DNA from 2 places in the Enterococcus mundtii genome. Region 1 is predicted to be linked to the other one. Evidence: a T-box and tRNA genes for the amino acid it is inferred to sense, from the RefSeq annotation. Region 1 holds a T-box; the other holds one or more tRNA genes.
The links. The T-box of region 1 lies ahead of EM4838_RS02660 (valine--tRNA ligase). A T-box ahead of a tRNA ligase gene usually reads a tRNA of that ligase, here a tRNA-Val.
Positions count from the first base shown of each region.

Region 1 (15,957 bases):
CCTTATCAAGTTTAACGACTCCCGACCTATCAGATACACCCTCTACCGCTAGAGAGATTTCGTTGCAGTTCACTATTTTAATCAACAGACGGTATCTTTCAGCCGACTTCACCGAGATTCACACCTCATTCCCAATATATGAAATGACGCATGTCGGAGTATCAGAGTAAGCGCTTCAGGACGTTACTCCTTCATTTCACCTATCAAGCAAAGAGTTCACGACTCTCTTATTTCTGAGAGGACGTGCGTAATCTTTTCAATTACGAACGTGTCTCACGATGATTATGAGCAAGTACAAGCCGTGCTGCTGAATAGCGGACTGCGTAATGGAACACTTCACGTGGATGTGCGATTGTCTGATCCAATGACCCGATGAACAAGGTTTTCTTTAGTAAGATTTGATTTTTGGTATCGAGATAGATGCAAACTAAATGTTCTTGTTTTTGATCTTTTAGTTCTAGGATCAATTCTTTTGCCAATTCATAACTCGCATGGACAGTCGTCGTTTGACGCAACTGATCGACTTGTATCCGTCGACCCAGCTCGATCAATGCTTTGATCTCTAAGGCTTTGACCCGACCAATCCCACGAACCGCTTCTAATTCTGCTAGTGTTGCTTGTCTCAAGAGCGCTAAACCACCAAATTTCTTCAATAACGTACCCGCAACTTCTAATACATTATACGGATGCTGACCAGTCCGAAGCAAAATGGCTAAAAGCTCTTGATCTGATAACGCATCCTCTCCATAAGTCTCCATCCTCTCCCTTGGTAGAGACGTAGCGGGTACTGTTTGAAGCAAATTTTTTTCCATAAAAAACCTCCTTTCCCGTGCGCTCAAAATAAGATACGGAAAAGGAGGATATTTATTTTATTTTTATTTGATCAATGCCGGAACTTCGTGAAGTGAAGAAACAATCGCTGTTGTCTTAGCGGCTAATTCATCAGAAGGTGCTAGTAAATCTGGCACCATGATTACTGGAATTCCTGCACCATACGCTGCTAATACCCCATTTTGTGAATCTTCTAATATCAATGTCTCCGCTTTTTCAGTACCTAAAAACGCATGGGCATGTAAAAAGATTTCTGGATCTGGTTTTGCACGTTTGACATTTTCAGCTGAGACGATCGTATCAAAACGATGACGTAGATTATTTTTTTCTAGCAACAGTTCAATGACATGTCGCTGATTACTTGATGCGACTACTTTTGGGATATCTTTTTCTTCCAAAAAGTTCAAGAATTCTAAAACACCTGGTTTTAATTCAACTTGACCTGAAGCAAAACGATCAAGCGTTTCTTGATAGGAATCGTCGATAAATTTTTGGACAGTTTCTCGACCAAAGCTTGAAAAAATAGTATGGTAGTTCGCCCAAACTTCTTCATCAGAAACGCCTAAAAATCGCAAGTAAAGCTCTTTGTCATAGGGAAACCCCATCCGATCGGCTACTGTTTGGGATGCCTCATAATAAACGATCTCTGTATCAAATAATAAGCCATCCATATCAAAAATCACTGCATTAACTTTCATTTTTTCCTCCCAACTGTACAAGCAAACGTCGCACTTCCGAAATAAAATAGAGTGAACCTGTCACTACAAGAACATCCTCAGCCGTCATCTTCTCCAAGATCTCTGCAAGCCCAAATTGCCACATTGAAACAATCGTAACTTTCTCATCAGTCGTTGCTTGGATATCCGACAACTCGATTGCTTTAGGATAATCAAAAGTAGTGACGTAGATTGTTGCATCTGGTACTTCTTGTAATTGGTGTAACATTTTATCAACCTCTTTTGTTCGTAAAGCAGAGAACAAAAGATGGACATGATAGCCTTTGAATTCTTGTTTAAGATTTTGGACTAAGCGTGCCATCGCATGGGTATTATGCGCCCCATCTAAAATCACTAAGGGTTCTTCACTTAATCGTTCCATACGACCTGGCCATTGCGCCTTTTTCAAGCCATTGATCACGTCTTTTTCACGGAATGGAAGATTCATCCGTCCACAATAGATTTGATACATTTCAATCGCCATACCCGCATTTTCAACTTGATGTCTCCCGATCATATGGATCGTCAACTTAGGGATTTTGCCAAACTCATTTTGGAATGAAAAAATTTCGCCCCACTCTTCTGCCGGATGTTTGTAACTGACTGTGTAAGCCTCTCCCCATGCGTGTTGTGTAGCATTTTTTAATTTTGCTTGTTTTTCGATCACTGCCAAGGCTTCAGGTACGATATTTCCAGTGACCAGTGGCACATTTTGTTTGATGATCCCTGCTTTTTGAGCAGCGATTTCTTCGATCGTGTCGCCCAAAATATCTGTATGATCCATACCAATCGTTGTGATACCCGTCAACAAAGGTTTCGCTACGTTTGTTGAGTCGAGTAAACCACCCAATCCCACTTCAATGATCGCGACGTCCACTTGTTCTTCCAAGAAATAATCAAATGCCATAGCAGTCAACGTTTCAAATTCGGTAATGCCAGCTACTGCTTCAAATTGATCCATCTGCTCAACTAGCGGTTGATATTTCTTTACTAGTCGAATCAATGATTCATCAGGAATGCCTTGTCCATTGATCGAAATGCGCTCATTGAAGGATTCGATATATGGGGAGGTAAATGTTCCGACTGTCAAGCCGGCTTCTTCTAATAAATATCTTAAATAAGTCACTGTTGAACCTTTGCCATTCGTCCCTGCAATATGGATCGTTTTGACTTTTTCTTCTGGGTGTCCGACTACCTCTAATAAGGCCTCTACTCTGTCTAATCCAGGACGTGAGCCAAATGGTAATCGGCTATGGATCCAATTGATTGCTTCTTCGATTTTCACGTTACTATCCCCCCATTCCTCTTCATTATAACAAAAAAGCTTACGTAGGAAACAATGAAATCCAGAAGAACTCTTTTTACTTAAAAAAGAGAGGCAACTTCCGTCACCTCTCCCTTTCGTTTTATTTGATTGATTTTAATTGCGCAATACGTTCATTGACAGCTGCTTGTTTTTCTAAATAATCTTTTTCTTTTGCACGCTCTGCTTCAACTACATCATCCGGTGCATTCGATACAAAACGCTCATTACTTAATTTTCCTTGTACACGTTTCACTTCGCCTGTCCATTTTGCTAGTTCTTTTTCTAAACGTTGGATTTCTTCTTCAATGTTGATCAGCCCTGCTAAAGGTAAGAAGATTTCTGCGCCAGTCAAGACCGCTGACATTGCTAGATCCGGTGCAGTTACGTCACTTGAGATCGTCAACTCTTCTGGATTACAGAAGCGCTCGATATAGCTAGTGTTTTCATTTAAGAATTGATCGATCTTCGGATCATTTGTTTTGATCAGTAACGTGATTGGTTTTGATAATGGTGTATTCACTTCAGAACGGATATTACGTACAGAACGAATCAATTCTTTCAGTACTTCCATCCCTTTTGAAGCAGCTTCATCATCGTATTCCGGTTGCACGACTGGATAGTCAGCAACTACTAAAGATGTGCCTTTATGAGGGATGTGTTGCCAGATTTCTTCTGTGACAAATGGCATGATCGGATGCAATAAGCGTAAGATCTGATCCAACGTATGGATAAGAATACTACGGTTGGTTTGTTTCGCTACTTCATCCTCACCGTAAAGTGTTTCTTTACTCATCTCGATGTACCAGTCACAGAAATCATCCCAGATAAAGTTATACAATTGGCGACCTGCCTCACCAAATTCAAATTGTTCAAATAAGTCAGTCACTTTAGCGATTGTTTCATTCAAACGTGTCAAAATCCAACGATCGGCTACAGTTTTCTCACCTGAAAGATCAATATCTTCTACGGTCATTCCTTCAACATTCATGATAACGAAACGAGAAGCGTTCCAGATTTTATTGATGAAGTTCCAAGAAGCATCCATTTTTTCGTAACTAAAACGTACGTCTTGTCCTGGTGCTGAACCATTGGATAAGAACCAGCGTAACGCATCAGCACCGTATTTTTCAATGACTTCCATTGGATCGATCCCATTTCCAAGAGATTTACTCATCTTGCGTCCTTGTTCATCACGAATCAATCCATGGATCAGTACATTCTCAAATGGACGACGTTCTGTAAATTCCAAGCTTTGGAAAATCATTCGGCTTACCCAGAAAAAGATGATATCATAACCTGTTACTAATGTACTTGTTGGGAAGTAACGTTGGTAATCTTCATTGTCTTCGTCAGGCCAGCCCATTGTTGAAAAAGGCCATAGCGCTGAACTGAACCAAGTATCCAACACATCGGGATCTTGTAACCAGTTTTCACTGTCTGCTGGTGCTTCCATGCCCACGTACATTTCACCAGTTTCCTTATGATACCACGCAGGGATCTGATGTCCCCACCATAGTTGACGTGAGATTACCCAGTCATGAACATTTTCCATCCAGCGTAAGAAGGTTTGGTTGAAACGTGGTGGGAAAAACTCAACTGCATCATCAGTTTCTTGATTTTGGATCGCCTTTTCAGCTAAAGGTGCCATTTTTACAAACCATTGTGTTGATAAACGAGGTTCAACAACTACCCCTGTACGCTCAGAATGGCCTACATTGTGGATCATCGTTTCGATTTTGATCAGACGCCCAAGTTCTTTTAGATCCGCAACGATCGCTTTACGTGCTGCAAAACGGTCCATTCCTTGATATTTACCTGCCAATTCATTCATCGTGCCATCTTCATTCATGACATTCACTCGTGGGAGGTCATGACGGTTACCGACTTCAAAGTCATTTGGGTCATGTGCGGGCGTGATTTTTACAACCCCTGTTCCAAATTCCATGTCGACATATTCATCTGCTATGATCGGTATTTCTTTATTCACTAGTGGTAAAATGACTTTTTTACCAATCAATGCTTGGTAACGCTCATCTTCTGGATGAACAGCGATCGCCGTATCACCAAGCATCGTTTCTGGACGAGTCGTTGCAATTTCCACCACACCTGAACCATCAGCCAATTCATAGCTCATATGATAAAAGGCACCTTCGATTTCTTTGTGGATCACTTCGATATCAGAAAGAGCTGTGCGTGCTTGTGGGTCCCAATTGATGATGTATTCGCCACGATAGATCAACTCTTTTTCGTATAGGCTAACGAATACTTTACGAACAGCTTCAGACAAGCCATCATCTAAGGTGAAGCGTTCACGGCTATAATCCAAAGATAAACCCATTTTTGCCCATTGTTCACGGATATGACCGGCATATTCTTCTTTCCATTCCCATACTTGATCAATAAATTTTTCGCGACCTAGATCATAACGAGAAACACCTTGCTCACGTAGTTTTTCTTCTACTTTTGCTTGCGTTGCAATCCCTGCATGGTCCATCCCCGGTAACCATAACGTATCATAGCCTTGCATTCTTTTTTGTCGAATCAACATGTCTTGCAATGTTGTATCCCAAGCATGACCTAAATGGAGTTTACCAGTCACATTGGGAGGTGGGATAACGATTGAATAAGGTTTTGCTTTTTTGTCGCCACTAGGTTTGAACAAATCTTCGTCTAACCAGTTTTGATAACGCCCCGCTTCAACTTCTTGCGGATTATACTTTGTCGATAGATTCTTTTCTTCCGTCATACTGTCTTCCTCCTTTGAAATAAAAAAAACGCCCTAAATACTTTCGTATTTAGGACGTATAAATTACGCGGTACCACCTAATTTGTAATAGTTGCCTATTACCTCTCAAAGTGAGTTAACGATCACTACTCGTTCATCTCTACTCGATTCAAGACAAAAACTCCCAAGCTACCTTCACTAGCTTTCGCTAAGAACGTTCCACCATTCGTTCTCTCTCTCTAAACGTCGGACTAGTTACTCCTCTTGATCAACATCTTGACTCATTTTACAATGGTTAGTAGCCAAAGTCAATAAAAGCTCTTGATGAATCGCTGTTCGATTCACATAAAAACGCCACTTTTGCACGATCTTCCCGCTTAGTTTTTACTTGGAAGGAAAGACTTGCGAATAATTTTCATCAAAATAGATCAACGTCTGTAGTTCAGTTGTCAGATCGATGTATTGCATATGGACATGTGGCGGAACGTTGACACGATCTGGTGCAAAGTTCAAGATCGCAGTAATGCCTCCTTTGACGATTTCGTCGATGGCTGCTTGTGAATACTTACTTGGCACAGTTGATATCGCCACTTTGATTCCTTCTTTTTCAACGATTTCACTAAAGCGATCCATAGGATAAACCATCACACCTTCGATTTCTTTTCCGACGATGGCTGGATCATTGTCAAATACACAAACAATATTCAAATTTGCATTTCTTCTGAAATTGTTGTGTTTCAATGCTTTTCCTAAATTCCCAAAACCAACTAAAGCGATTCTTTTTTCTTCCTCTGTGTTCAAAATTCGATCAAATACTTCAATCAAATAGGGAACATCGTACCCATAACCGCTTCGTCCTAATTCTCCTAAATGAGAAAAATCTCTGCGGATCGTGGCAGAAGGTACTTGTGTGATCTCACTAAATTCATTTGATTTGATTCGTTGAACACCAGAATCATTCAACATATTCAAATAGCGCAAATATAAAGGCAACCGTTTCGCTGTTGCTTTTGGTAACGTTTCTGATTTTTCTCGCATATCGTTTCTCCTTGTTAATCATTTCACATAATTTTAGTTTAGCATGGAACAAGGAACCTCGCAATAGGAGGAAGCTTAACTCCATGAAAAACAAGAAAAATAAGGTACCATCCACAAAATTTGACATACAATTTTTGTGGATGGCGCCTTATTTCTCGAGGCTAAACAATTGTCTCGTCCTCTTTCACCTGTCTACTTCTTGAGACTGGATCTTTTATTACGAATGATCGACTCGTACAAGAAGTACAAGTTCCTTCGTTTAAAGTAAATCAGAAAATTCTTCTACTTGTTCTTTTGCTGTTTCTGTGTGGATCGTTTCGATCTTTAATCCTGCCAATGCACGTTCGATCATCCCATCGATATCCAAACGTTCTTCGTATTGATGCACTTTTTCTAGTCGTGGACGAGTTTTAGGCTGTGGCGGTGCAAAGATCGTGCAGCAATCTTCAAATGGTTGAATGGACAAATCAAACGTATCGATTTGTTCAGCCACTTCGATGATCTCTAATTTATCCATCGTCGCTACAGGACGAATGATCGGTGTATTCGTGACCTCATTGATTGCCACCATACTTTGGAGTGTTTGGGAAGCCACCTGTCCTAATGATTCACCATTTAAAATCACTAGTCCATGACGAATACGGCGGATCTCATCTGTCAAACGAAGCATCATCCGACGTGTGATCGTCATCCAGTAGCCTTGGGGCACCACTCGTTTGATCTCTTCTTGCACTTCTGTAAACGGTACTTCGATAAATTCGATTTTACCAACATAGGGTGTCAGCTTCACTGTTAAGTCTTTCGCTTTTTGCAAGGCTTGTTCACTCGTGTAAGGTGGACTAGCAAAGTGGACAGCTTCAATTTCTACCCCACGTTTCATGGCATAATAACCGGCAACTGGAGAATCGATCCCTCCAGAAAGCATCAACATACCTTTTCCACTTGTACCGACAGGCAGACCGCCAGCTCCTTTGATCGTCTCATAGGAAAGATAAGCCCCATCTCGGCGGATTTCCACACGCAACGCAATATCTGGCTTTCTCATCTGTACTTGGATATCCGGAAAAACATCGATGACTGCATTTCCTAATGCTTGGTTTAGTTCATTGCTGTCCAATTCAAAGCTATGATCACTACGTTTTGCAATGATCTTGAATGTTTCTTTTCCTGTATAGATTTCTTGCATGATTTCCTGAACCGCTTGTTTTAAACTTTGTACTTCTTTTTCTACTCGCACGCTAGGTGAAAAGTTTTGGATTCCAAATATCTTCGCTAACTTAGGGATAACTAAGTCTCCGTCTACACCATTCAACAGTAGATGCATCCGATCACGCTCTGCGTGGATCTTGATTTCAGGAAAATCGCTCAATGCCTGTCTGACATTTTGTGCCAACTGCATAATAAAACTGCGACGATTTTTTCCTTTTGTTGAAAGTTCACCATAGCGAACCATGATTTCACTGTACTTCACAAAAACACTCCTCTGTTTCTTAATTGATGACTGAAAATTTCTTGTACAACTGTTTAAAGATGATCATGAATTGTTCGACTTCTGCCATCGTATTGCTTTCATCTAAGCTGACGCGAATCGCTGAAGTAGCTAAATCATTGGGTACTTGCATTGCATGCAGCGTACTACTTGCCATGTGCTTTCTAGAAGAACAAGCGCTTGTCGTAGAGACAAATATTTGTTTTTCTTCTAATGCATGGACCAATACCTCACCACGAATACCTTTTAATGAAAAACACAAAATATGTGGTGCGTAATCTTCACCTTCAGAAAAAATCGTTACTTTATCATACGTATGTAAAGCTTCAATCAATGCTTGTTTAAGATAGGCAGTTTGGTTTGGTTTTTGTGCTTTGATATCTAGAGCTAAACGCAGAGCTTTTGCCATCGCGACGATCCCCGGCACATTCTCTGTTCCACTCCGTTGATTCTTCTCTTGTCCGCCTCCAGTGAACAGCGGTGCTAAACGTCGGCCTTTTTTCCAATAAACAAAACCAACACCACGAGGCCCGTGGAATTTATGGGCAGAAAAAGTGGCAAAATCCACACGTTCAGTCAACCATTCCTCTAAAGGAACTTTACCAATTGCTTGTACCGCATCCACATGGAAATGGATTTTAGGAAAAGCATTTAAAAAACTACTGATTTCTTTGATTGGTTGAATCGCACCTACTTCATTATTTACTGCCATGACGGAAACTAAAATCGTTTCTTTACGCACTAATTTTTTCAACTCATCTACGCGGACGAACCCTCTTTTATCGACAGGAGCAATACTCACTTCAATACCGAGTTTTTTTAACTGCTCAGCTGTTTCACTGACAGCTGGATGTTCAACGCCTGAAATGATCATGTGGTTACCGTAACCTAGTTTTTCAAGCATCGTTCCTTTAAGCACCCAGTTATTTCCTTCTGTTCCACCTGACGTGAAATAAACTTCTTCAGGAGAGACAGCAATCAGTTCAGCGATTTGTTTTCTCGCTTGTTGTAGCAGGCGGTTCGCCTGATTGCCTAAATCGTGTAGACTTGATGGATTCCCGATGATCCGTTGACTTGTTTTGACATACGCATCCAAACTTTGCGGATAAATCGGTGTTGTCGCACTATTATCGAAATATATCATATTTAAACCTTCTTTTTTTGAAATTCTTACCTATTATAACGGTTGTCCCTTGTGCTTTCAAGTGGCGTTTTCTCTGAGTTGGACTCTATAAAAAAATCGATCGAATCAACGTATTTCTCTACCCAATAGTTACTAGTCAATGACTCCCAAAAAAAGACAACACTCGGCACTTGCCTGTGTTGTCTTTTTTGATCGCAGGATTATACTAAATCAGGATGATTGAAGTAAAAATCTTCGATTCGTTTGAATGCACCTGGTTCTGTGCGCTCTAATGCTGTGCCGATCTCATCCAAAGCCTCTTGATAGTGATATTCTTTATTGAATAAGTAATAACTCTTTTCAATGGCTTCTTTCACTTCTTCATGTGTGTGACGGTAACGGTTCGCATATTGCAACATTTGCTCGGTTAATGCTGCTGCATCCACTAGATCGTGGGTTTTCTTATCAAGTAACTCTAGATCTTCTTCACATAATGCTACAAGACGTTCGACCTCATCCATGTTGACTCTGATTTTATTCAACACAGTACTCAATTCTTCGATACGTTCTGTTGCCACAAAGAAAAACTCTAGATAATCATTTGGCAAACCTGGTAATCGTTGTTTTTCAACAAACCGTTTAAGACTGCGCAATTTAAATTCGAATGTATCGATTTTTTCTTGCGCTTCTTTTTCACCTTTTCTTAGTTCGTGTAAAGAATCGCTGATTTCAACCTGTTGGTTTTCAATATCTTCTAATACTTTGAAGACTTTCTTATAGAACGTTCTTACTTCTGAGTAAGCCACTTCATGTTGTTGTAACTGTGGTTTGATTTGTTCGTTTTGGCGTTCGATTTCTTCCACTTCTGTTTGGAAACCACGTACACGCCCAATTTCGTTATGGTTCAATGTATAACTTTGAGCGGTATGATCTAATTCGATCAACAATTGACGATTGTTTTTTGTCGCATGTTTGATATATTGTTCGATCGTTGCTTGATTTTTAGTCACAAATGCTTGTGCTTCCATCTCACGTTCTAAAATATCATATAATGCATCGATCAGATTAGCCGTTTCACGATTTTCAAATTCAACAGTTTCAACTTCCGTTTTCTCAATATTGATCAACGAACGTTCGATTCGACGATTGATCGTTTCGATATCGCCAGACAGGTTTTCTTCTGGAAAAACATACTCCTCTTTGATCAAGCGGTCATAGGTCTCTTGGATCTCTTCCACTTGCGCCGGGAAAGTCGTATTCAGATCTTCAAATAATGGCGGGATTTTTTTCATTAACGCATCCACTTCATACGTGTGTTTTTCCGCTTTATCCAGCACTTCACGGGCTTCCACTGGATCACCTGAAGTATTTAACGTAACAAATTGTGTAAACTCATTTTCAATCGTTTTCACTTGCTTTTGTAACTCAGGTAAAGCTGGACCGTATTGCTGTTCTTCTTCTCGGATTGTTGCTTTTAGTTCCTCATAAACGTCTAAAGCTTGTTGAACAGCTAAGGAATTACGTTCTTCTGTTTCACGCAATTCTTTTAAGCCTTCACGAATCTCCGCAACTTCTTTTTCCATTTGGTTCATGGTTGCTTCGGCTTCTTCTACTGCTTTTTTTCCTTTTAAGAATCTAAAGCTCTCGTTGAGATTTTCGACTTCAAAGATCTGACTTTCTAACTCGGCAAATGATGAGGTAGAGATGTCATTCCATTTTTGACTCCATTCACGAAAGGTATTTTGGCTTTGCCCCACTAGATGCATTTTTTTGACATCGTCAACTTCTTCAATCACAGGCAAGTCGAATAATTCTTCCTTGCGTTTTTCTAAGACGTCCAATCGATCTTGGTTTTTTTTCTTCATTACGTAACTAACCAAAAAAGCCAGAATGGCGACTATAATGATTGCAATGACGATCCCGATGATAACATTATTTCCCATTTAAGGTTCCTCCGTTTTCAATATGCATCTACTGTCTCTATTTGTTTATGATCAGACGAATCTGATTTGCATAACATTGTAAATACGTCTTTCGTGCAAAAAGACATCTATTTTATATTATAACATACTATGTTCAGTCATACACTACCTACATAAAAAATCTTTTGGCCATCTTTCTACCAACTAAAATGAGAAGACCTTATCAAGGACCCGTTGAAGAATTTTCTGTGGCAAACTTTACTTGCTCTGCCTTCTTCATTTGCTCCTTGATTTCCTTTGCGATCCTTTCTTCAGGCGCGTAATCCTTTTGCCAATTGTCTGGCTTCAATACTTTGTTTGTAACAGGATCGTAGTGAGGTTTACCATCTGGAAATAGTTTACCCATATTCGCTTGATGGACAATATCAAAAATCCTCGTAGGATCAACGCCCAGCAAAGAAAAAGAGCCATACGTAAAATAAAGCAAATCGGTCAGCGCATCTACTTGCTCGACGAGACTTTCCTCTCCCCAAATCTGTTTTTTAAGAATCTTTTTTTCTGCTTGATCAAGTGCATGATGCAAGTATTGGACGGAATCATGCAATTTTTTCGCATCACCGTCACTCGCTGCTGCCACAAATTCAACTAACTCTTCGATTTTGAATCCTGCTCGATCATCCGCATGTTCTTTAGTAAATGCAGTGGGTCGCTCTGGTATTCTTGGATCGAATGTCCGATGGAATTGTTCTACTTTTTGATAAGGTGTTTCTGGCTCCATAATGATTCTAGTCCTCCTAACTGACATACATTCAATCAACTATCCCGAAATGCTTCAAACCTTTATAAATACCATCCGCTTCATTTGATGCTGTGACAAAATCAGCTTGCTGCTTCACACCAGTTGGCGCATTCCCCATTGCAACACCGATTCCTACTCCTTTTAGCATTTCAACATCATTGTAATGATCGCCAAATGCCATGATTTCAGACAATGCCATTCCTTTGCTTGTCGCAAACTGTTGGATTCCTAACAATTTGGATCCCCCTTTAGGAATAATATCGACCGTATAAGGATTAGAACGTTGGAACGAACACTCTGGGAATCGTTGGATGAGTTTTTCTTGCTCAGATGTTTGGCTCAATAAAATGCATTGATAAATCGGTTCATTCAATATCGCTAAGGTTTCATACCGTTTACGTTGACGATGTGGACTGAACACTTGTAAGATTTTTTTCAACAGACGTACAGGGAATTTTTTTGGTAAGTGATTGACGATTTTTTTGATGATGATCGATTGTCCTAGCATCATCGTCGTTGAACCATCTAGTTGATCTCGCCCACCAAAAATGATTTGTCGGTGATGAGCATCTGAAAAGTGAACGATATCCGCTAATACTGTTTTATCAAAAGGATGGTCGACGATCGTTTGATCACGGTCAAAGACTAATTGACCATTGTAGACGACGAACATGTCTAGTTCAAGTTCATCGATCACTTCTTTGATTCTTACAGGGCTGCGCCCAGTGGCAACACCGCATAATATGCCCTTTTTTTGTAGTTGATCAATCGCATATTTAGTTGAAGCCAACGCTTTTGCTTGGTTGTTGACTAATGTGCCATCGATATCAAAAAAAACTGCTTTGATCATGTCGTTCCATCACCTCTTCCGATTATTATTTAGTAAAAATTTCTAGTTGAACAGTTTCAATTCTTATTGGTAAGGCGTGCGTGCTACTTTTTATATAGAGTGATTACAAAAGACCGGTCTTCAAAACAAATCGATTTGTTTTGGATTCAGCTCATCTGGTTCGATCCCTAAGATCTTTTGTAATGCCAAGGCATTTTCAGCCGCATCTCCACCAGAGTTATTATTGAAGATCACCCCAACATATTTTGTTGACCCGTCTACTTTTTTGATGGCTGCTGCTAATTCCTGTAACTCTTCTTCAAAATAGCGATACAACGTTCTTTTTTTTCGCCAATCCTGATCATTTGCTTGCCAACCTTGCTCATTTCTTCCATGAAAACGAAAAAGGGTAAAATCCGTATTTGTCACATAAGGATCGAAAGGAATCGTCGTATTCAGTAATTGTGGTTCATCAATGATTGCTAAGGAAAACATTGCACGAGTCATAAACTGTCTCGTGCGTGACAGAAATTGGTCGCTATACCAAGAATAGTCACGTAACTCAATAGCTACCGGATAGCCATTGAACCATTTTCTTAGTTTTCTTAAATAGGCGACATTTTCTTTGGTGCATTTAAATGAAGCAGGGAATTGAACTAAAAAACAAAAGAGTTTTCCTGACTCGCTCATCGGTGCCATCACATCCAAAAAGTGTTCAATCATCTCTTCTTCAGATTGATAATACTTTTGCCAGTCACCTTGACCACTGATTCCTTGATAGGCTTTTATCACAAAACGAAAAGATGCCGGTACTTCATTCACCCACTTCTCCACAGATGACTTTCTTGGGATACCATAATAGGCGGTATCTAATTCGACTAATGAAAGGACACTCGCATAATCGTAAAGAGTATTATTCTTTTTTCCTGTTAATTTGTCATGTTCTTTAAATGAAGTCAAGCCAATTTTGATCACGACGAATCACTTCCATTCGTTTAAATTCATTTTATCTTTGTTCTCAAGTTGTTCCGTTTGATTCATTCATAGCAAAACTCTTTTATATAGTATACAATAAGCTAGAAACCCTATGCAAAATTATTCGTGAGGAAGTTCTGAAAATGAAAAAAATTCTTATCTTACACACAGGCGGCACGATCGCCATGAAAGAAAATTCTTTAACAGGTGGCGTAAGTCCAGATGTGGCTAACCCACTATTAGATGCAGAAGTAACGATTCCAGAAAATGTTGATTTGATCATGGAAGATATCTTTAATCTTCCTTCCCCGCACATCATGCCTAAACATATGTTACAACTTAAAGAAAGAATCAATCAAGCCGTTCTTTCTGACATCCAAGGTGTCGTGATCACCCATGGGACAGATACGTTGGAAGAAACAGCATTTTTTCTAGACTCAACGATTGGCGATAAATTACCGATCGTCTTAACAGGAGCGATGCGTTCAAGTAATGAGTTAGGTAGCGATGGTCTATATAATTTTGAAAGTGCGATTCGAGTAGCAAGTTGTGAGGAAGCAAAAGACAAAGGTGTTTTAGTCGTGATGAACGATGAGATCCACTCAGCACGCTATGTCACTAAAACCCACACGACTAATGTCGCTACTTTTCGTACTCCTACGTTAGGACCAATCGGTTTGATCACTAAAAATCGTATATTGTTTATGCAAGAATTACTTGAAGCGCAAAGACTAGATATCGCATCAGTCAAAGGAACGATCCCAATCGTCAAAGCCTATGCGGGTATGCAAGGTGATTTATTAGAAGCACTTGCCCATTCGAAAGTCGACGGTCTGGTCATTGAAGCTTTAGGCGCTGGGAACCTCCCTCCGCAGGCATTAACAGCATTAAAGAAACTCTTGATCCAAAAAATACCAGTAGTCTTGGTTTCTCGTTGTTTCAACGGAATCGCTGAACCCGTCTATGATTACGAGGGTGGCGGAAAAGAACTCGCAAGTATGGGCGTTATTTTTTGTAATAGTATCAATAGCCAAAAAGCTAGAATAAAACTTTTGATTGCCATTAACGGTGGCTTGTCAGAAGAACAGTTGATCAAATTTATGACACAATGAAAAAATCGAGTAATACGGGTCTTGTACGTCTCATCATGTTGAGAACTCAATAGACGCTATAATCATATTGTTGATAAACGGAGTTCCAAATGAAACTCCTTCAGAAATAAGCGCGAAAAACACAAAAATTGGAAGAACAATTTTCGGTTTTTCGCGCTTATTTATCGAAGCAAAACATCTCACAATCTTATCTCACTCGATTTATTTTGTTTCTGCATTTTTCTCCCATGAGATATTTGCTGCACAATAAAGTTGCTCTTGCATTCTGATCTCATGTCTCGTTTTTACTTCTGTTCCAGAAACCGTTTGTTCATAATGACTCTCGATCTCATTGCCATATTCAACCTCTTTATCAAAACGGATCAACACATGTTTAGGTGTATGTGTTGTCAAAAAATCGTAACCTAAAACATCAATGATCCAGTTGAAATACATCGCATTGTTCACATGTTGATTGCTGTCAATATCATAAAATCGAACACGATATGGCAACATCAAGCCAGATTCGATTGGCTCGATTTTTTCTTGTCGTTTGATTTTCTTGATTTTTTCACTTTCAAAAGGTGCAATGATTTCTTCATTCACACTACTCATCTTACGGTTCACTAGATCCATCAAAACAAATACTGATTCGATTTCAACTAATTCATTTCCTTCCTCATCATGAATCCAAAAATTACGATAGCAAAAGAATTTATTATACTGCATCGCTTGTGTGGTAACATCGATTGTTTCACCTACATGAGGCAAGCGATTGATTTTCATCGAATAGTTCGTGATTACCCAAGTCAAGCCAAAGCTACTGACAAAGTCGGTTCCTCGACCTAAATGATCACTTTGTTCTTCCGAAGTCTTGATGACTACACCCAGCATGGACGGAAAAGTCATTGTTTTGTTGATATCACATTCATAATAAGATACTTCATGTTTTTTTGTATATTTTTGTGCCAAAAGAAAACCTCCAATTACTTCTTCATTAATATATGATCGACCTGTGTCCCATAACTCTCTCCAAACATATTGAGATGCGCCAACAAGTAATAGAGTTGATAGAGTGGCAAACGACTCTCCCAGCCCTCTTCCAATGGCCAG
Region 1 covers NZ_CP018061.1:556,738-572,694, reverse strand. The annotation lists partial or broken gene radC (RadC family protein) at 279-812, opposite strand; gene EM4838_RS02670 (HAD family hydrolase) at 876-1,529, opposite strand; gene EM4838_RS02665 (bifunctional folylpolyglutamate synthase/dihydrofolate synthase) at 1,519-2,832, opposite strand; gene EM4838_RS02660 (valine--tRNA ligase) at 2,954-5,599, opposite strand; T-box leader at 5,647-5,859, opposite strand; gene EM4838_RS02655 (redox-sensing transcriptional repressor Rex) at 5,963-6,616, opposite strand; gene thiI (tRNA uracil 4-sulfurtransferase ThiI) at 6,876-8,087, opposite strand; gene EM4838_RS02645 (cysteine desulfurase family protein) at 8,107-9,249, opposite strand; gene EM4838_RS02640 (septation ring formation regulator EzrA) at 9,450-11,171, opposite strand; gene EM4838_RS02635 (pyrophosphohydrolase domain-containing protein) at 11,374-11,928, opposite strand; gene EM4838_RS02630 (Cof-type HAD-IIB family hydrolase) at 11,960-12,799, opposite strand; gene EM4838_RS02625 (DUF72 domain-containing protein) at 12,920-13,753, opposite strand; gene EM4838_RS02620 (asparaginase) at 13,897-14,865, shown strand; gene EM4838_RS02615 (acyl-ACP thioesterase domain-containing protein) at 15,067-15,816, opposite strand; gene EM4838_RS02610 (fructosamine kinase family protein) at 15,831-15,957, opposite strand, start outside.

Region 2 (15,957 bases), 1.1 Mb from region 1:
CATTTTTGAGCATTTTTATGTAAGTTGAAAATAATAATATGTAATTTTCCGGTCTGACAAAATAATCCTTGTTACTCTTTAGCGACAAAGTTAATGCTAACATATCCATTCTTCTTGCAAATTCATATAACTGTTTTGTTTCTCCAATCTCTGATGATAAAAAATAGGCGCTAGTCCTTGGTATCCACTTCTCTGCAAACTGAACCAACCACCCTTTATCACTTAGCAATCCCCATTCTTTTTTTCTTAATTCTGTTCGTCTCTTTATTTCTGCGTAGTTTTCTTGAAAACGCTCGTCAATCCTTAAAAGTAGATGTTCATTCATTTTTTTAGCTACTGGAATTTTTATGAATGCTAATCGTTCTTTGATGATGGATCGTAAACATCCATCAAATTTGAGCATGAGCACTAACTTATCATCAGCAACCTCCTTAATATCCTCTTCATAAAGTTCACTTAATGATTCTACTGCTCGATCAAGTCTTTTGATTAATTTCGCTTCATTTAGAATTGGAAGATCTCCATTACCATTTTGTATAGCGAGGATATAAGGATCCAATTTAAAAACCGTTTCAATAAGCTTATACCAAATTTTTTCTTGTCTGTGGTGATGGATGATCGTAGTTTCTATATCATACCCTTTTCGGTATAAATAATAGCCAAAGATATAATCAAACTGAGCATTCCATTTTTTGTTTTTTCCTTTGACTACTTTAAGAAACCTTTCGCGCATTTCTACTGTTGGATTCGGATGAACTAGGTTCCATGTCGGTGTCACTCTCTCATTTATATCAATCGAAAATATATCTCTTTGGCAGTGATACAAGGCTAATTTTAACGTAGCCTCTAATTCCAGAATCACACAATTCCCTGTCATCTGTTCTTTCATTTGTATTGTTGGAATAGATTGAAATGCTGCTGAAATTGCTTCGATATCTTTAAATATATCAAAAGGTTTATGCCCGTAATGATCTCGATTAACAAAGAGTATTTTACTTAAGTGCTCGATCTTCGTTAGCGGTATCTGGGTATAGGAAACAACGGTCTGTTTAAAGTATCTTTGTTTGTCTACTTGGATCGCCAATAAATGATTGTTTTTCCGATAGAAGATCAAGCCACATAGATGAGCAGATAGATTATGCTCAAACACAGAAAAAGTAGCCGGGAAAATTAGAAAGTCTGTGGGGTCATCACTTCTCAAGTTTAGTAATAATTCTTGTATCTTCATGGGTTTCTTGATCTCAAAAATCTGTTTCGAGTATTTTAATGATTCAATAATGTGTGCCTTTCGTTCCTTATCAATGAAAAAGGCATCTTGATCATTTTGGATCATTTTTTCATACAGTGCAAAAATCATTTCTAGTCCGTCATAAAAGCGATCATTTTCTTTCAAAGACAGATTCATGGCAAGTATATCAATTTTTTTCTTAAAATCATTTATTTCCATTCGTTCTTTTTTCGATTGTTTTTTCATTATTCATAGTTACCTCCAAAATAAATAATTTTAGTTTTTGTTGCAACATTCATCGTATGACTAACAAAATATGACACATTTTATAGCCCATTTTGGGCTGTTAAAAAGAGAACGGACGGACAAATACCTTGCATATCATGGTAGGAATTTAAATCTATCCTTTCTCGTATGTATTTCTTTATATGCTCACTTGATATATCAGTTGTAATCAGCAATCTATGCTCGTCGAATGAATCAAAACTCTTTATCTTCTTTTAATGCCAAGCTTAAAGCGAACTTAGCTGATTTTTTATCCATTCATTTCCATAGTTATTGTTTTCGATCCTCTCATCACTTTCCATTAAAATAAATAACGCAAAATCACTTTTCTTGTCTATGATTCTTCTTGTTTGTTGCTTCTCTTACTAGATTATTGCTTACAGAACCAGATAAATTTTTTGCTCGATCACATAGTTCCGAAAAGTGCCCTTTTAGAGTATCACCAAAATTTGTACTTCTCGCTAGCAAATTAGGTGAGGTACGAGAGCTGTGTGCAACTGGACTTGATGTTTCTGTAATTGGCATAGTGGTAGAGCGATAGATTGGTTCTTCCTTTTGTCTCTTTTGTGCGAGATCTACACGGCGCTGATACTCTCTTTGCAATCTGTCGTTCTTTATTTCGGTACAATAAACCATGTGTTCAGACATTTCTTTGGCTACCGGAATTTTGATAAATGGGATTCGTTGTTTTATAAAACCTTGCACATACGCGTTAATTTGAATTTCTTGCTGGATCTTAGATGTCTCCATTACTCTCAGGACATTCTCAGGTACCGATCCCATTGTTTCAACCATTTTCTTCACTTTTTTTCTTAGTTGTTCATCAAAGATCGTTGGAATCTGCCCCCCGCTGTTTACCATTTCTTGAATATAAGGATCATGCTGAAAAAGATATCGGATATTCTTAAGAAGGGCTTGTTTTTGATCAATTCCTGAATGTTCCATTTTTTTACATATATTTTTAAAATAAAAATAATAGTCGTAGATATATCGCAAATTCTTATTCCAATTTCCATTAATTCCTTGAACTGCCAAAAGAAATCTCTCTTTCATTGTTAAAGTTGTTCCAAGATCTTCCATCCACCAATTTTGGTGTCTCTGAGGCCTTGCTGAAATAGGCTCATTCAACTTGCCCCATTTTGGTGTTACCTTCTCCTGGTCATTCAAACGAAATATATCTTTTTTACAATTAAACAGGATAGTTCTCAACGATGCTTCTATTTCACTAATGACGGAATTATCAATGGTTTGCTCTTTGAGTTGTATTGCTCGAATCGGGCGAAACTCATGTGATAATCCTTCAATTTTTTTAAGTATATCGTATGGTTTTTCATTTGAAAAATGACGTTCTGAAAAAAGCAATTGACTTAGCGCTTTTGCCTTTTCAAAAGGAACTTTCACATATGATACCGCACCTGTACGATAGGACTGTTCTTTATCCACTTTCATCACAATAAAATTATTTTCTTTTTTGTAAATCGTCAGACCGCAAACATGCCCAAAATACTTCTGTGGATGATCAGTGGAAAAAGCTACCGGAATAAGCATAAAATCGGTAGGGTCATAATTCTTCAGTTTTTCGAAAATAGTTTGGAGACTTCCTGCGCTATCCATGCGATACAACTGTATTGTTCTATTTAACGAATGGACAATATTCATTGTTTGTATTCGATCAACAAAAAAATTATTATAATCAGTTTTGATCATCTTCGCATAGATTGAAAATAGTAATTCGTAACTTTCCGGTGAAACAAATGATTGATCATTCGGTTTCAACGATAATGACATAGCTAGCATGTCCACTCGTTTTGCAAATTCTTGTCTTTGCTCCATTGTCTCTTGGTTCGGAGTGATATAATCCATGATACTAGTTGGTACTACTTTGGAGACAAACTGCGTGATTCTACTGCTTTCATCCAGTTTTCTTCTTATTGTCATACGACGCTTTAATTCACCCTCTATTTCTTCAGAGCGAACTTCCATTTTTGAAAGACAAAGTTGGGTCATCTCCTTAGCGATCGGAAGTCTGATTAGAGGTAATCGTTCTCTATAAACGCTAATGATTTCGCGATTCTTATGAAGCCCATTTACTAACTCATTAAATGGTAAATCGATGACCTCTCCCCCATCTAATTGGTCTAATGTATCTAATACATCTACTACGGACATTTCCATTCTGTTTCTTAGATAAGATAGTTCCGTGCTAACAGTCCTTGAAATATCACCGTTGCTTTTACGCAATGCTACTATATAGGGATCTTCTACAAATAGAAATTCAACGATGTTCGGCCACGGTGGATAAAAACTCTCTGTTGCTACGACAGAATTTTCAATCAATCGATTTTTCTTATATAAAAAATAATCAAAAACATAGTCAAACTGTTCGTTCCATTCTTGTTTCTTACCTTTGACCGCTTCAAGAAATCTTTTTTTCATTTCAATATTCGGATCAGGATGTTTCATGTTCCATGTTGGGAGCGGTGGTATAGTGGACTCAATAAAAAATTCATTTGTGCGACAATTGGACAAAATGATCCTCAAAGCACTCTCTACTTTACTGATCCAATGATCATTGAACGCTATAGTTTCTTTTTTATCAACGGGCGTAGACGTAACTTGGTATTGGTCTGAAATTCCTCTGATTTCATCAACTATATTGGGTACTTCTGAATCAATTGACCCAATAGCATTACGATCAAAGGTGATAATTTCACACAAACTAACTACGTCCATTAAAGGTATCCAAAAATAATCCTGTTGTCTTAGCTCATCCAGTTGTCCATTCTCTACCTGCGTCACAACAAAATAATCTTCTCTTTTATAGATTGTTAAGGTACTTAACTGAGGCATCATATATTCGCTAATCGGACTCTTAAGAGGAATAGGAAATATCATAAAATCTGTTGGATCATTATCCCTCATATTTTCCAACAATTTTTTCAGGTTCTCTCTATTTTCAATGCTACAGAATTCTTTTGATCGTTGTAATGATTCAAGTACTCTCGCCCGTTGCCCTTTCTCAGTGAAAAATTCATCAGGATCGTTCTTGATCATGCTGATATACGTTGAAAAAACCAATTCATACATTCCTAATGATGAACGAAAGTTTTCCGACATTGTATCCAGTGATAGTGCTAAAGCTAGCATATCTAGTCTTTTAATAAATTCATCTTCCGTGTCCATATCATTCTCTCCTCCTAGGTAGTGATTTTGGATTTCCCATACCATATTACGAACTTATCGTTATCCGTCAATTTATTAAGTAAGTTCACAACTAAAAGAACTCTATTGTTTGACTTATTAAAACCACAATTTATATTTTTCAAAATCCATCAGTTACTTTGTCAATGTATTCTGCACTTTACATTTGACTTGTTTACTGACTAAACGCTGATTTTTATCTTTTGACACCTGTTTTACTTGATCAATCATTGAAATAAAACGATTCGACACAGATACCATAGTCCCTGTTGTTCTTTGAGAAGTAGGTGATGATAGTGGAAGGCTTTGAACGCTAGCAGGAGGGGATATTATTGGCAGACGTTCCATCATTTGGCAGGTAGATTCTTTTGGTTCAATGCCGATACGTCGATTGATTTCCTTCTTTATTTCTATATTCTTTATCATTATGCGAGCAATATAGTAGTCTAACATTTCTTTTGCCACAGGGATTTTGAGAAAGGAGAGTCTTCCTTTTAATAATTCTAGTTCATAGGTATTCTCTCGAATTTCTTTGTATAGGTCAGATAACCCGACTACTTTGATTTCTCTGTTCAACAATATACCTGCTTTTCCTACGAGTTCTATCATTTTCTCTTTTAAAGATACATCAAAGTCAGCTGGGATCATTCCCCCGCTATTCAGTATTTCTACAATGTAAAGATCATTAGAATATAAATGACGTATGGTTGTATACCAATAATCTTTATGTATAGATAATTGTGCTTCTCCCCATTTTATCGATTGTTTTTTTCGATAAAGATAATAACCCAATACATAATCAAAATTTTGATTCCATTCTTGATCTGTTCCTTTCATTGCCTCAACAAATCGTACCTTCATCTCTATGGTTGCTGAATATTGACTATCTTTACCCCATTTTGGTGTGATTCGATCACACGTTTGTAAAGCAAAGAGATCCTTTTTACAGTGGAATAAAATCAATCTCAAAGTAGCTTCGATTTCAATAATTCCACAATTACCAGTAGTTTGATGGGCTAATTTTATCGATGGGATCGCTTTAAATTTATGAGAAATAGCTTCGATTTTTCTTAAGATACCATATGGCTTAAAATCAAAAAATTCTCGTGCAAAGAAGATAATTTGACTTAACTCCTGAATATTTTTTAACGGTGCTTTAACATAAGAGACTGCACCTGATTCAAAAAAAGACTCTTTATCTACTTGCATAATCATAAATTCATTGTCTCTTTTATATATGGTCAATCCACAAATATGCCCGCCTTCTTTTGGATCTAACATATGAAAATAAGCTGGAAACAGTACAAAGTCCGTTGGATCATTATTTCTTAAATTCCCAAAAATATTATGTAAGTCTTCTATGTTTGTTAGTTTATAAATCTCTATCGTTCGTTGTAAGGACTGTATAATATGTGGTTGCCGTTGCTTATCAATAAAAAAATCTTCTTGGTCATTTTTGATCATTTTAATGTAGGTCGAAAATAATAGATCATAAATTCCTGGGAAACAATTGATATCATCATTGGATTTTAACGATAACGTTAAAGCCAACATATCTATGTTTCGTGAAAAAACATATTTTTTCTGTTGTTTCATTATTTCTGTTTGAACAAAACTACTATCATTTGTTGATACTACGTTTGTTCCTAGCTGAACTAAACTATAACTATTACTTTCCAGAGTTAGTTCTTCTGGTTGATTCTTTATGATACGTCGTTTCATTTCTTTATTTATTTCTTGGTATCGCTCTTGTAGTCTTGAAAGGAAACGTTGATTCATTTCTTTTGCTATAGGGTTCTTGATCATAGTCAACCGATCTTCATAGATAGTGATCATTATTCCATCATGATAGAGTGTATTCATCAATTCAATCGAACTGACTAATGGGAGTTCTCTATCATACAGTACATTTAATGGTTTGACGGTTAAGACAAGTTTTTTTTGCAATAGCTCCTCATCTATATCCAAAATCTTTCCATCACTACTCATCAATGCAAGGATATAAGGATCACTATTAAAACTTTTTTTGATACTGTCCCGCCACTCATTTTGTTTATTACTAGGTAAAATTGCCTTGATTCCAATATTTCCAGTTTGATACAAATAATAATCAAAAATGTAGTCAAATTGGTCATTCCAGATGTGATTGTCCGTTTTTATCGCTGCAAGAAGACTTTCACGTATTTGTATAGTCAGCTGAATATTAGCTCCATGCCAGAGTGACTTTATCCTATCAGTAGTATTTACCGAAAAAATGTCTGCTATATAGTGGAACACTAGTATTTTAAAGATATCTTCTAAGGCACTGACCGGATTGTCCATTCCTTTTTTTACTATACTATTTAAAACAGGAATTTCCTGAAACCCAGCTGAAATTGACTTGATCCCATGGAATAAAGAGAAGTCTTCTGAATTTTGCACATTCAACTTCAAAAAAAATAGTTCACTTAAACAAGGTGCTTTTGTTAGTGGAATCCTAGCATATGACACCTGTCCTACACCAAATTTCTCTTTTCTATCTACTTGAACAACAAACAAATCATTTTCCCTTTTATAAACGATCCAGCCACAATAATGTTGTAAATTATTTCCATCTTTATCTAGATTATTCAAATTTTGGAAAAGCATGAAGTCTGTTGGATCATCATTGGTCATTTTTTCAATGATTTTCTGTAGAAAACTTGGATGATCACTGCTATAAAAATCCATAGATCTTTTCAGTGAATCAATCACTTTTGACTGGTTTTCTATATCAATAAAGGATTGATCATCATCATTTTCTAGCATTTTTATGTACGTTGAATACAGTGAACTATAAAAATCTGGTGAAGCAACTCTTTGATTATTTTCCTTTAACGAAAGTGCTAATGTTAATATCTGTAGTTTTTGGAGAAATTCATTTTTATTGTTTTCTTTCATCATTTTTTCGGTATTCATATTTTCCTTTGCCAAAATTCTGTAAATAGTTCTACCCAATTTTAAAAGTTATCAGATCAATGTTTATTTTCTGTTTCTACATTTCCGATTCTACGGCTGCTGACTACTCTCATTTGGTTCAATACGAGACGTCTATTCAGATAAAACAAATTCGATACACCTACTTTTTTGTTTGATGAATGCTCGTATAACCGACACTGTAACTAAATCCAGACTAAGATCGTCATCTCTATTCGCTGTATGTCCAGCATTGTCACATTGATAGGTACAACAGGTTTCAATCATTCGGGATATGATTTGAAGCTAGGGTAGAGTCGCTTCTGCTTCTATGGATACAACGCCATTATCTTCAAGCTTCATTTCAGTTGACGGTTAATAGGGGGATAGTGCGGACGAAAATTGGTTTGTTTTCGATGTATCTATCGAATCTTCTTTTCTAATTTATAGATATTACTTGTTTTGACTAAACAGGTTCCCTCCCTACTCATCGTATCTTTTTACTTGCATTTACTTTCTTATTTGAGCGCTGACTTTCAAGTTCCGAGTCTCCTTTTGCTTGATAATTTTTGTACCAATTTGTTCCTAAGGAATGAAAAAATCTTCTGACCTACAAGGTAGCCTATTTATTTCTTTTTTAAAACCAGCAACATTTCTATGGTTTTCTGTTGCTTCTTCTCCTACCATATAATCCTTCTAACTAAATTTTTCTATCATCTAGTTTAAAATTTATAGATTTATGACGTCATATTTCGTACATTCTAACTAATTATAGTATAGTGACTACTCCTATAAAAATTACCCATTTATTTTAAAATCACGAAAAAAATACTCTCCCATAACATCAGCAAATTGATAGGTTGAAGAAAATAGTAGATTTATATGATGAGAATAATCATTTTCTCAGCTCTACAGTCAAAAGATGATACAGGCTCTATAATGAAGTAAACTGATAAAAACAAAGCTGCTCAAGAAAGGATATCTCCATGGATGAACCTACAAAAATTACTTAGTTTAACAGACAAAAAAATCATTTTCCAAAGAATTGGCTTTCTGAAAAAAAGAAGGTAGACCTTCTCCTACATGATTCATGTAGGGTTAGATAATCAACCAACAGTGGGTTATATGAGATGTAGGATGAAAGTGATCAAATATAGAAAGGGAATCAAAAATACCTTCTAAATACCTTATAGTAACGGGACATTGGAAGGAACAATAATATTAAGGCCAGCAAACGAGTGACTGATAGATACCGCCATTCCTTCCATTTTTTTACCGTATTGACTTGATCCAGGGCTAGGTTTTCCAAGATCGATCCAAAAAAAAGAATCAATCGAAGCCTATTTCTGCTTCGATTGATTCTCGATGAAATTCTTTCAATTTTAACTCGCCAACACTACTTGTCAAAGAGCAAAAAAAGATACTTACATGAAGTATCTTCGATGACCCGTACGGGATTCGAACCCGTGTTACCGCCGTGAAAGGGCGGTGTCTTAACCGCTTGACCAACGGGCCAGGTAAAAATATGAAAGTAATGGGCCTAAATGGACTCGAACCATCGACCTCACGCTTATCAGGCGTGCGCTCTAACCAGCTGAGCTATAGGCCCATAAAAACTAAAGCGGGTGACGAGAATCGAACTCGCGACAACAGCTTGGAAGGCTGTGGTTTTACCACTAAACTACACCCGCAGTATGGCGCGGGACAGAATCGAACTGCCGACACATGGAGCTTCAATCCATTGCTCTACCAACTGAGCTACCGAGCCAAACGGTTCCGACGGGAATCGAACCCGCGATCTCCTGCGTGACAGGCAGGCATGTTAACCCCTACACCACGGAACCAATGTTTTTAGTTTTTAATTGCGGGAGCAGGATTTGAACCTACGACCTTCGGGTTATGAGCCCGACGAGCTACCAGACTGCTCCATCCCGCGATAATATGAAAAAGGAGGATAAGGGATTCGAACCCTTGCACGGTTTTACCCGCCTGACGGTTTTCAAGACCGTTCCCTTCAGCCGGACTTGGGTAATCCTCCAATATAAAGCTAATGACCCGTACGGGATTCGAACCCGTGTTACCGCCGTGAAAGGGCGGTGTCTTAACCGCTTGACCAACGGGCCAGATAAAAATGAAACGGAGAAGGAGGGATTTGAACCCTCGCGCCGGTTTCCCGACCTACACCCTTAGCAGGGGCGCCTCTTCAGCCACTTGAGTACTTCCCCAAAACCATTAAGATTTTGAATAAATGGGCCTAAATGGACTCGAACCATCGACCTCACGCTTATCAGGCGTGCGCTCTAACCAGCTGAGCTATAGGCCCATAAAAACTAAAAGCGGGTGACGAGAATCGAACTCGCGACAACAGCTTGGAAGGCTGTGGTTTTACCACTAAACTACACCCGCGTGGCGGTCCCGACGGGAATCGAACCCGCGATCTCCTGCGTGACAGGCAGGCATGTTAACCCCTACACCACGGAACCAATGTTTTTAGTTTTTAATTGCGGGAGCAGGATTTGAACCTACGACCTTCGGGTTATGAGCCCGACGAGCTACCAGACTGCTCCATCCCGCGATAATATGAAAAGGAGGATAAGGGATTCGAACCCTTGCACGGTTTTACCCGCCTGACGGTTTTCAAGACCGTTCCCTTCAGCCGGACTTGGGTAATCCTCCAATATGAAATACAACGTCGCTATGGACCTTGTAGGACTCGAACCTACGACCGGACGGTTATGAGCCGTCTGCTCTAACCAACTGAGCTAAAGGTCCAGGCTCTTAAATAATCGCGGCGGAGGGGATCGAACCCCCGACCTCCCGGGTATGAACCGGACGCTCTAGCCAGCTGAGCTACACCGCGAAAAAAAGTATTCATTATTTAAATGAAATGGAGCCTAGCGGGATCGAACCGCTGACCTCCTGCGTGCAAAGCAGGCGCTCTCCCAGCTGAGCTAAGGCCCCTTGAAACTATTTACTAATCGGGAAGACAGGATTCGAACCTGCGACCCCTTGGTCCCAAACCAAGTGCTCTACCAAGCTGAGCTACTTCCCGTAAAACTAACGCGCCCAAGAGGAGTCGAACCCCTAACCTTTTGATCCGTAGTCAAACACTCTATCCAATTGAGCTATGGGCGCATATTTGTAATGCCGAGGACCGGAATCGAACCGGTACGGTGATCACTCACCGCAGGATTTTAAGTCCTGTGCGTCTGCCAGTTCCGCCACCCCGGCGCGTAGTACATTGGCAAAGCGGAAAACGGGGTTCGAACCCGCGACCCCCACCTTGGCAAGGTGGTGCTCTACCACTGAGCTATTTCCGCGTATTTACGATGCCGGCTAAAGGACTTGAACCCTCGACCCTCTGATTACAAATCAGATGCTCTACCAACTGAGCTAAGCCGGCGTAAAAAAATAGAATAAATCATATGATGCGGGTGAAGGGACTTGAACCCCCACGCCGTAAGGCGCTAGATCCTAAATCTAGTGCGTCTGCCAATTCCGCCACACCCGCAAAAATATGAGCCGTACAGGGCTCGAACCTGTGACCCTCTGATTAAAAGTCAGATGCTCTACCAACTGAGCTAACGGCTCATATGGAGGTTAACGGGATCGAACCGCTGACCCTCTGCTTGTAAGGCAGATGCTCTCCCAGCTGAGCTAAACCTCCAAAGATAACAAAGCGTGGCGGCGTCCTACTCTCACAAGGGGCAACCCCTCACTACAATCGGCGCTAAGAAGCTTAACTTCTGTGTTCGGCATGGTTACAGGTGTATCCTTCTCGCCATCGCCACCACACTTGGTGTTATCTATATTTGAGTAAATCTTGTTCACTCAAAACTGGATTTGAAGTATCAGTAAGAAACTCTCCGAGTTTTTTCATTTTATTTTGGTTAAGTCCTCGATCGATTAGTATCAGTCCGCTCCATACATCACTGTACTTCCACTCCTGACCTATCTACCTGATCATCTCTCAGGGATCTTACTTTCTTAAAGAAATGGGAAATCTCATCTTGAGGTGGGCTTCACACTTAGATGCTTTCAGCGTTTATCCCTTCCCTACATAGCTACCCAGCAATGCCCTTGGCAGAACAACTGGTACACCAGCGGTAAGTCCATCCCGGTCCTCTCGTACTAAGGACAGCTCCTCTCAAATTTCCAACGCCCGCGACGGATAGGGACCGAACTGTCTCACGACGTTCTGAACCCAGCTCGCGTGCCGCTTTAATGGGCGAACAGCCCAACCCTTGGGACCGACTACAGCCCCAGGATGCGACGAGCCGACATCGAGGTGCCAAACCTCCCCGTCGATGTGGACTCTTGGGGGAGATAAGCCTGTTATCCCCAGGGTAGCTTTTATCCGTTGAGCGATGGCCCTTCCATGCGGAACCACCGGATCACTAAGCCCGACTTTCGTCCCTGCTCGACTTGTAGGTCTCGCAGTCAAGCTCCCTTCTGCCTTTACACTCTTCGAATGATTTCCAACCATTCTGAGGGAACCTTTGGGCGCCTCCGTTACTCTTTAGGAGGCGACCGCCCCAGTCAAACTGCCCATCTGACACTGTCTCCCACCACGATAAGTGGTGCGGGTTAGAGTGGCCATAACGCAGGGGTAGTATCCCACCAGCGCCTCCATCGAAACTAGCGTTCCGACTTCTACGGCTCCTACCTATCCTGTACATGCGGTACAGACACTCAATATCAAACTACAGTAAAGCTCCATGGGGTCTTTCCGTCCTGTCGCGGGTAACCTGCATCTTCACAGGTACTAAAATTTCACCGAGTCTCTCGTTGAGACAGTGCCCAAATCGTTACGCCTTTCGTGCGGGTCGGAACTTACCCGACAAGGAATTTCGCTACCTTAGGACCGTTATAGTTACGGCCGCCGTTTACTGGGGCTTCAATTCGTACCTTCGCTTACGCTAAGCACTCCTCTTAACCTTCCAGCACCGGGCAGGCGTCAGCCCCTATACTTCATCTTACGATTTTGCAGAGACCTGTGTTTTTGATAAACAGTCGCTTGGGCCTATTCACTGCGGCTGATCTGACGATCAGCACCCCTTCTCCCGAAGTTACGGGGTCATTTTGCCGAGTTCCTTAACGAGAGTTCTCTCGCTCACCTTAGGATTCTCTCCTCGACTACCTGTGTCGGTTTGCGGTACGGGTCGTTGTTTTCTCACTAGAAGCTTTTCTCGGCAGTGTGACGTCAGGAACTTCGGTACTATTATTTCCCTCCCCATCACAGCTTGTCCTTAAAGTTAGAAGCATTTGACTCCTATCAAGACTTACTGCTTGGACAGACATTTCCGATCGTCTGCATTCCTTAGCCTCCTGCGTCCCTCCATTGCTCAAACAAAAACAACGAGTACAGGAATATCAACCTGTTGTCCATCGCCTACGCCTGTCGGCCTCGGCTTAGGTCCCGACTAACCCTGGGCGGACGAGCCTTCCCCAGGAAACCTTAGTCATTCGGTGGACAGGATTCTCACCTGTCTTTCGCTACTCATACCGGCATTCTCACTTCTAAGCGCTCCAGCAGTCCTCACGATCTACCTTCAACGCCCTTAGAACGCTCTCCTACCAATACACCTAAAGGTGTACTCCACAGCTTCGGTAATATGTTTAGCCCCGGTACATTTTCGGCGCAGGGTCACTCGACTAGTGAGCTATTACGCACTCTTTAAATGGTGGCTGCTTCTAAGCCAACATCCTAGTTGTCTGTGCAACCCCACATCCTTTTCCACTTAACATATATTTTGGGACCTTAGCTGGTGGTCTGGGCTGTTTCCCTTTCGACTATGGATCTTATCACTCACAGTCTGACTCCCGGATATGAATGAATGGCATTCGGAGTTTATCTGAATTCGGTAACCCGAGATGGGCCCCTAGTCCAAACAGTGCTCTACCTCCATCATTCTCAATTCCGAGGCTAGCCCTAAAGCTATTTCGGAGAGAACCAGCTATCTCCAAGTTCGTTTGGAATTTCTCCGCTACCCACACCTCATCCCCGCACTTTTCAACGTACGTGGGTTCGGTCCTCCAGTGCGTTTTACCGCACCTTCAACCTGGACATGGGTAGATCACATGGTTTCGGGTCTACGACTACATACTCAAACGCCCTATTCAGACTCGCTTTCGCTGCGGCTCCGTCTCTTCAACTTAACCTCGCATGCAATCGTAACTCGCCGGTTCATTCTACAAAAGGCACGCCATCACCCATTAACGGGCTTTGACTTGTTGTAGGCACACGGTTTCAGGTTCTATTTCACTCCCCTTCCGGGGTGCTTTTCACCTTTCCCTCACGGTACTGGTTCACTATCGGTCACTAGGGAGTATTTAGCCTTGGGAGATGGTCCTCCCGGATTCCGACGGAATTCCTCGTGTTCCGCCGTACTCAGGATCCTCCTAGGTGCCTTCCAAATTTCATCTACGGGGCTTTCACCCTCTTTGACTGACTTTTCCAAGTCATTCGACTATCTGAAAGAACTACCATATCGGAGTCCTACAACCCCAATGAGCAAGCTCATTGGTTTGGGCTTTTCCCGTTTCGCTCGCCGCTACTCAGGGAATCGAATTTTCTTTCTCTTCCTGCAGGTACTTAGATGTTTCAGTTCTCTGCGTCTACCTCGTATACGCTATGTATTCACGTATACGTAACATCCTATAAAAGATGCTGGGTTCCCCCATTCGGAAATCTCTGGATCATAGCTTACGTACAGCTCCCCAAAGCATATCGGTGTTAGTCCCGTCCTTCATCGGCTCCTAGTGCCAAGGCATCCACCGTGCGCCCTTATTCACTTAACCTTATCAACCTTACGGTTGGGTTTTGATCTTTCTTCTAGCGATAGAAGTCCAATCAAGAAAAATAAGCAATTGAACTTATTAAAAAACTCATTCAACGCGGTGTTCTCGGTTTGTATTACTTACATTTTTACTTCAATATCCAGTTTTCAATGAACAAAATTTTGAGAGTAGACCTCTCAAAACTGAACAAAGTATCGACAAACGTGTGTAGTCTCCGTAATATTCCTTAGAAAGGAGGTGATCCAGCCGCACCTTCCGATACGGCTACCTTGTTACGACTTCACCCCAATCATCTATCCCACCTTAGGCGGCTGGCTCCAAAAAGGTTACCTCACCGACTTCGGGTGTTACAAACTCTCGTGGTGTGACGGGCGGTGTGTACAAGGCCCGGGAACGTATTCACCGCGGCGTGCTGATCCGCGATTACTAGCGATTCCGGCTTCATGTAGGCGAGTTGCAGCCTACAATCCGAACTGAGAGAAGCTTTAAGAGATTAGCTTAGCCTCGCGACTTCGCGACTCGTTGTACTTCCCATTGTAGCACGTGTGTAGCCCAGGTCATAAGGGGCATGATGATTTGACGTCATCCCCACCTTCCTCCGGTTTGTCACCGGCAGTCTTGCTAGAGTGCCCAACTAAATGATGGCAACTAACAATAAGGGTTGCGCTCGTTGCGGGACTTAACCCAACATCTCACGACACGAGCTGACGACAACCATGCACCACCTGTCACTTTGCCCCCGAAGGGGAAGCTCTATCTCTAGAGTGGTCAAAGGATGTCAAGACCTGGTAAGGTTCTTCGCGTTGCTTCGAATTAAACCACATGCTCCACCGCTTGTGCGGGCCCCCGTCAATTCCTTTGAGTTTCAACCTTGCGGTCGTACTCCCCAGGCGGAGTGCTTAATGCGTTAGCTGCAGCACTGAAGGGCGGAAACCCTCCAACACTTAGCACTCATCGTTTACGGCGTGGACTACCAGGGTATCTAATCCTGTTTGCTCCCCACGCTTTCGAACCTCAGCGTCAGTTACAGACCAGAGAGCCGCCTTCGCCACTGGTGTTCCTCCATATATCTACGCATTTCACCGCTACACATGGAATTCCACTCTCCTCTTCTGCACTCAAGTCTCCCAGTTTCCAATGACCCTCCCCGGTTGAGCCGGGGGCTTTCACATCAGACTTAAGAAACCGCCTGCGCTCGCTTTACGCCCAATAAATCCGGACAACGCTTGCCACCTACGTATTACCGCGGCTGCTGGCACGTAGTTAGCCGTGGCTTTCTGGTTAGATACCGTCAAGGGGTGAACAGTTACTCTCACCCTTGTTCTTCTCTAACAACAGAGTTTTACGATCCGAAAACCTTCTTCACTCACGCGGCGTTGCTCGGTCAGACTTTCGTCCATTGCCGAAGATTCCCTACTGCTGCCTCCCGTAGGAGTTTGGGCCGTGTCTCAGTCCCAATGTGGCCGATCACCCTCTCAGGTCGGCTATGCATCGTGGCCTTGGTGAGC
Region 2 covers NZ_CP018061.1:2,805,461-2,821,417, forward strand. The annotation lists gene EM4838_RS13045 (hypothetical protein) at 1-1,474, opposite strand, end outside; gene EM4838_RS13050 (hypothetical protein) at 1,835-4,447, opposite strand; gene EM4838_RS13055 (hypothetical protein) at 4,850-7,636, opposite strand; tRNA gene EM4838_RS13060 (tRNA-Glu) at 9,092-9,163, opposite strand; tRNA gene EM4838_RS13065 (tRNA-Ile) at 9,184-9,257, opposite strand; tRNA gene EM4838_RS13070 (tRNA-Gly) at 9,269-9,339, opposite strand; tRNA gene EM4838_RS13075 (tRNA-Phe) at 9,344-9,416, opposite strand; tRNA gene EM4838_RS13080 (tRNA-Asp) at 9,420-9,492, opposite strand; tRNA gene EM4838_RS13085 (tRNA-Met) at 9,511-9,584, opposite strand; tRNA gene EM4838_RS13090 (tRNA-Ser) at 9,597-9,686, opposite strand; tRNA gene EM4838_RS13095 (tRNA-Glu) at 9,700-9,771, opposite strand; tRNA gene EM4838_RS13100 (tRNA-Ser) at 9,786-9,873, opposite strand; tRNA gene EM4838_RS13105 (tRNA-Ile) at 9,898-9,971, opposite strand; tRNA gene EM4838_RS13110 (tRNA-Gly) at 9,984-10,054, opposite strand; tRNA gene EM4838_RS13115 (tRNA-Asp) at 10,056-10,131, opposite strand; tRNA gene EM4838_RS13120 (tRNA-Met) at 10,150-10,223, opposite strand; tRNA gene EM4838_RS13125 (tRNA-Ser) at 10,235-10,324, opposite strand; tRNA gene EM4838_RS13130 (tRNA-Ile) at 10,347-10,420, opposite strand; tRNA gene EM4838_RS13135 (tRNA-Met) at 10,435-10,508, opposite strand; tRNA gene EM4838_RS13140 (tRNA-Ala) at 10,537-10,609, opposite strand; tRNA gene EM4838_RS13145 (tRNA-Pro) at 10,627-10,700, opposite strand; tRNA gene EM4838_RS13150 (tRNA-Arg) at 10,710-10,783, opposite strand; tRNA gene EM4838_RS13155 (tRNA-Leu) at 10,794-10,879, opposite strand; tRNA gene EM4838_RS13160 (tRNA-Gly) at 10,897-10,968, opposite strand; tRNA gene EM4838_RS13165 (tRNA-Thr) at 10,979-11,051, opposite strand; tRNA gene EM4838_RS13170 (tRNA-Leu) at 11,078-11,159, opposite strand; tRNA gene EM4838_RS13175 (tRNA-Lys) at 11,167-11,239, opposite strand; tRNA gene EM4838_RS13180 (tRNA-Val) at 11,243-11,315, opposite strand; rRNA gene rrf (5S ribosomal RNA) at 11,328-11,443, opposite strand; rRNA gene EM4838_RS13190 (23S ribosomal RNA) at 11,535-14,449, opposite strand; rRNA gene EM4838_RS13195 (16S ribosomal RNA) at 14,680-15,957, opposite strand, start outside.
Region 2: it encodes a tRNA-Val, which carries the amino acid that the T-box ahead of EM4838_RS02660 (valine--tRNA ligase) is inferred to sense. The anticodon was not compared.